2 regions of the Vibrio sp. R11-SG3-ISO9 genome follow, and region 1 is predicted to be linked to the other one. Evidence: riboswitches for the same ligand, from Rfam matches in the RefSeq annotation. Region 1 holds a riboswitch; the other holds the start of a gene.

The links. A riboswitch is a leader RNA that binds a small molecule or an ion and turns the genes downstream of it on or off. The one in region 1 is predicted to bind lysine.
Region 2: another riboswitch for lysine. It lies ahead of lysC (lysine-sensitive aspartokinase 3); the one in region 1 lies ahead of AC6R05_RS15490 (Na+/H+ antiporter NhaC family protein).

The regions. Positions count from the first base shown of each region.
Region 1 covers NZ_JCBDGU010000043.1:416,835-419,243, forward strand. The annotation lists gene AC6R05_RS15490 (Na+/H+ antiporter NhaC family protein) at 41-1,633, opposite strand; lysine riboswitch at 1,749-1,926, opposite strand; gene AC6R05_RS15495 (H-NS family histone-like protein) at 2,291-2,409, shown strand, end outside.
Region 2 covers NZ_JCBDGU010000030.1:7,397-9,805, reverse strand. The annotation lists gene AC6R05_RS09020 (pyridoxal-phosphate-dependent aminotransferase family protein) at 1-484, opposite strand, end outside; lysine riboswitch at 661-838, shown strand; gene lysC (lysine-sensitive aspartokinase 3) at 946-2,319, shown strand; gene metH (methionine synthase) at 2,383-2,409, opposite strand, start outside.

The DNA of each region.
Region 1 (2,409 bases):
GAAGCCGTAGCCTCCCTCTTAAGTGTGGTTATTTCACTGATTAGCTTTTGCAAGTTGCCATTTTGCAACGCGAGAAGTAACCCAGTGCAAAACACACACCAACAAATGTTAGCGCTGCTGCTGAGAACGAAAGCGCTACAGAAGCTGTCATACCCAGAACGATGAAGCCTACACATGATACTAGAGCCACAGACAGCGCGTAAGGAAGCTGCGTAGCTACGTGGTCGATGTGGTTACAACGTGCACCGGTTGAAGACAGAATGGTTGTATCTGAGATTGGAGAACAGTGGTCACCAAATACAGAGCCTGCTAGTACCGCACTCAACATTGGCAGCATAAGTGCAAGGTCTGTCGCGCCAGCCATGTCACCCGCGATTGGTAGCATGATGCCGAAGGTACCCCATGATGTACCAGTAGAGAATGCCATCAGACCAGCAAGTAGGAATAGAATCACTGGTAGCCAGTGGTAATCAATGTTGCCCGTTGCTAGCGAAGATAGGTAGGTACCTGTTTTCATGTCGCCAATAACTGAACCGATTGTCCATGCGAATACAAGGATCAGGATTGCGCCAAACATTGAGCGAGCACCGATCCACATAGTACGAACGATTTCCGCCATAGGCAGTTTTTGCTTAAACACGGTTGCTAGAGCAACAAGTAGACCTAAGATACCACCGTAAACAAGAGACTTACCTACATCTGTGTTTTCAAACGCACCAAGTAAGTTAAACGCTTGGCCGTCAGCAGCCAGTGCCGCGCCGCCGGTGTATAGCATCGCTGCTACTGTCGCCACGATAAGCGATACGATAGGCATAATTAGATCAGACACTGAACCATTTTGGCTCTCTTCAATGTCTAGCTCTTCATTTAGGTCGTGAGCTTGTTGGCTGTCATTGTCGCCTTCAAAACCACGGCCTTGAGATGCTTCAATTTCGTGGTCACGCATTTTGCCTACATCAAGACCAAACCACGCCACTGCAAATACCATTAGTAGTGCAAACACTGCGTAGAAGTTCATTGGGATAAGACGGATGTATGCGCCTAGTGCCGAGTACTCTGTCATACCATGAGTCACAAGAATGCCACCGATGATAGTCATGATGTACGCACCCCAGCTTGATGCTGGCATGATCACACACATTGGAGCAGCAGTTGAATCTAAGATATAAGCAAGCTTAGCGCGAGATACATAGAAACGGTCTGTTACAGGACGAGAGATCGCACCAACGGCTAGGCTGTTGAAGTAATCATCAACAAAGATGAATACACCCAAGAATGCAGCTAATAGTTTAGAACCACGTTTGCTCTTAACACGAGACTGTGCCCATTCAGCAAACGCACGAGTACCACCAGATAGCGTTAGCAACGCCGTCATCATACCCAAAAGAAGAAGGAACCCGACAATACTCATGTTCCAAGTGTTAATACCGCCGTCTTCAATGAAAACACCCGATACCTTAGTAGCAACATAGCTCGCGGCATTACCAACTGAATAATCAGCCAGCAGAATAGCGCCCATTACAATACCGACACCAAGAGAAACTAAAACACGACGAGTCACAATAGCAAGGCTCAATGCCACCAGTGGCGGGAGCAATGATAAAGGCGATGTTGCAAAATCTATTAAATTCATGATCTTCAAAAACCAGTTTATTTTTATTTGGCTAGAGATCTACTGCAGACAAACTCGGTACAGACGACCAAGTTCATGTTGAACTAAGCGAAAGGGAAGTGAACACTTCACCCAACCCTACAGTAGCGCTCCATAGTTTAAAATTAAGACTATGGCAGTGTTGTACCTATTTAGCACAACCCCAGCAAATTGCTTAGATATACAATTTACTTCGGCAATTACACCTTTTGCTCCCATTCATTGGCATCACCCCAATGAGAGTTACTCTTTGCAATTGCACCTCTACGTGCGATAACACTTTTAACTATTGTTAGTTCATTTTAACAACAATTTAACCAGCGCACCGCATCAGGTAGCCGCAATTGTACTCAACAAAAGCAACAATGCAACATATCATTCCGAGAAAACTAACTTTTTTGTTAGTAAAGTAATCAAGGTGCTCACAACATCGCCACACCTACTCCACCAGTCACATATCACATTTATAGAGTAGTATTAGAATTATTATATCTTAAACTTGGGACTCCATCGGTTTTTCTGAAAGTTCCCCTCTTTTTCAATATTTAATTAAGTTCTAATAAAAAATACTGTTTGTTTTCTTTAATACCTCTGTTTATTATTAGGAGGATTAATTAATTTATCTTGATGGGAAATATCATGTCTGAATTAACAAAAACTCTATTAAATATCCGTAGCCTTCGTGCATTCTCACGTGAATTAACTCTTGAGCAACTAGAAGAAGCACTAGATAAACTGACTATTGTTGTACAAGAGCG
Region 2 (2,409 bases), on a different contig from region 1:
CATCTGTAAGGGCGCCCGTTGATGTTTCTGCATGAACAAACGCAACAGCAACTGCATCTGGGTGTTCGGACAGTGCCTGCTCAACTTTATCGATGGATACAGGTTTCCCCCACTCATCGTCAACCAGAATAGCTTCGCCACCGCAGCGAACTACGTTTTCACGCATTCGCTCACCGAATACACCATTACGGCACACAATCACTTTTTCGCCGGGTTCAATCAGATTGACGAAACAGGTTTCCATACCTGCACTACCCGGCGCTGAAACAGCAATCGTAAACTCATTTTCCGTTTGAAAGGCATACTTTAATAGCTGCTTCACCTCATCCATCATATTGATAAACAAAGGATCTAAATGGCCAATAGTAGGACGACTCAGAGCCTGTAGCACTCGAGGGGAAATATCAGAAGGCCCCGGTCCCATTAGCGTGCGATGAGGAGGAAAAAAGCTTTCAGCGATGGCGGTTGTGTGCAGGTTCGACATAATTATCCCTTATGTTTATGACATGAACCTTCCACACTAAAGCAAATCCACTACCTCAGCAATTAGTCGAAAGTCTCGAGGTCAAACCAGTGTCACAGAATTGTTAAATTTATTTTCACTTTATCTTGAGTTACCGATTGACATTCTTACCGCAAACACGTTCAATAAAACAGCTATCAAGCAGAAGAGGAGCACTGCCCAGGTAGATGTTTTGTGGAACCACATTTCCAATACAGAACATTCAGGGGGAGCAGTGCCGAGGTAACTGAAACATGTCGGGTTTCTGTTATCGGTTAATCGGGCTGAATCCCATTAACTGTCATCATTCCAATATGATGAGGAGCTTCTGAGGTTTACAATTCAAATACACACCTCTCTTTTTGCTCTAAACCCTCTCTTCAAAACATTGGACGTTGGATTACCAACAGTAATTTTTATTTTAGGAAGTCGGGAGATTTATCGTGAGCGCATCTAATGTAGCTGGTTCTTTTAATGTCGCCAAATTCGGTGGGACAAGCGTTGCTAACTTTGAAGCAATGAGTCGCTGTGCAGCCATTATTGAGAATAACCCAAATACCAAGCTTGTTGTCAGCAGTGCGTGTTCAGGCGTCACCAACCTGTTAGTTGAATTAGCTAACGGCGTACAAGACCAAGGCCGCCGCCAAGAGTTAATGAGCCAACTAACAGATATTCATCACGCGATTTTGGATCAACTCGCAGAACCAATGAGTGTCGAGAAAGAGATCCATACGATTCTGGATAATGTAGCGAGTGCTGCAGAAGCTGCATCTTTTCAATCAAGTGCCAAGTTAACTGACCACTTAGTGGCGTGTGGTGAGCTAATGTCGACTCACCTTTTTGCGCAAATTCTTCGAGAGCGTGGCGTATCTGCCGTCAGATTTGATATCCGTGACGTCCTGCGTACCAATGACGCTTACGGCAAAGCAGAACCTCAACTGGAGCAGATCTCTCAGCTTGCTCAAGAAAAACTGATTCCTTTGTGCCAAGAACACGTCGTAGTTACCCAAGGATTTATTGGTGCAGACGATGAAGGTAATACAACCACACTTGGTCGTGGCGGAAGCGACTATTCAGCAGCATTGATTGCAGAATCAGTATTGGCGGCTGGTCTAGAGATTTGGACTGATGTTCCGGGAATCTACACCACAGACCCTCGTATCGCCCCTAAAGCTTCACCAATTCCAGAGATCAGCTTCAGCGAAGCATCTGAAATGGCAAACTTTGGAGCTAAGATCTTACACCCTTCTACATTAGTGCCAGCGCTACGCCATCAGATTCCTGTTTTTGTCGGATCATCTAAAGAGCCTGAAAAAGGTGGTACTTGGATTCGTCAACAAGTTGAGAGCTCACCACTGTTTAGAGCACTGGCCCTGCGCTGTAATCAAACCATGGTCACACTGCGCAGTGCTAACATGTTTCATGCATACGGCTTCTTGGCAAAAGTATTTGAGATCCTCGCTAAGCATAAGATCTCTGTCGATCTTATTACGACCTCAGAGATCAGTGTCTCTCTGACACTCGATCAAACAGATACTTCTGGTGGTGCCCCAGAGTTGCCTGAAGTTGTACGCAAAGAACTTGAAGAGCTATGTACAGTAGAAGTTGAACACAACCTATGTCTTGTTGCGCTTATTGGTAACAATATGAGTGAGAGCAAAGGCTATGCAAAACAGGTCTTCAGCACTCTTGAAGACTTCAACTTACGCATGATCTGCTATGGTGCAAGCCCACACAATCTTTGTTTCTTAGTCCATGAATCAGTTTCTCGTTCAGCAATTCAAAAACTACACCAAGAGTTGTTTGAGCAAGAGTAAAATAATCAATTAGATACAAAAAAAGGGTTGCTCAATGGCAACCCTTTCTCTTTCTAGTCGATCTTAGTTAATGTTTGGACCTAACCACTT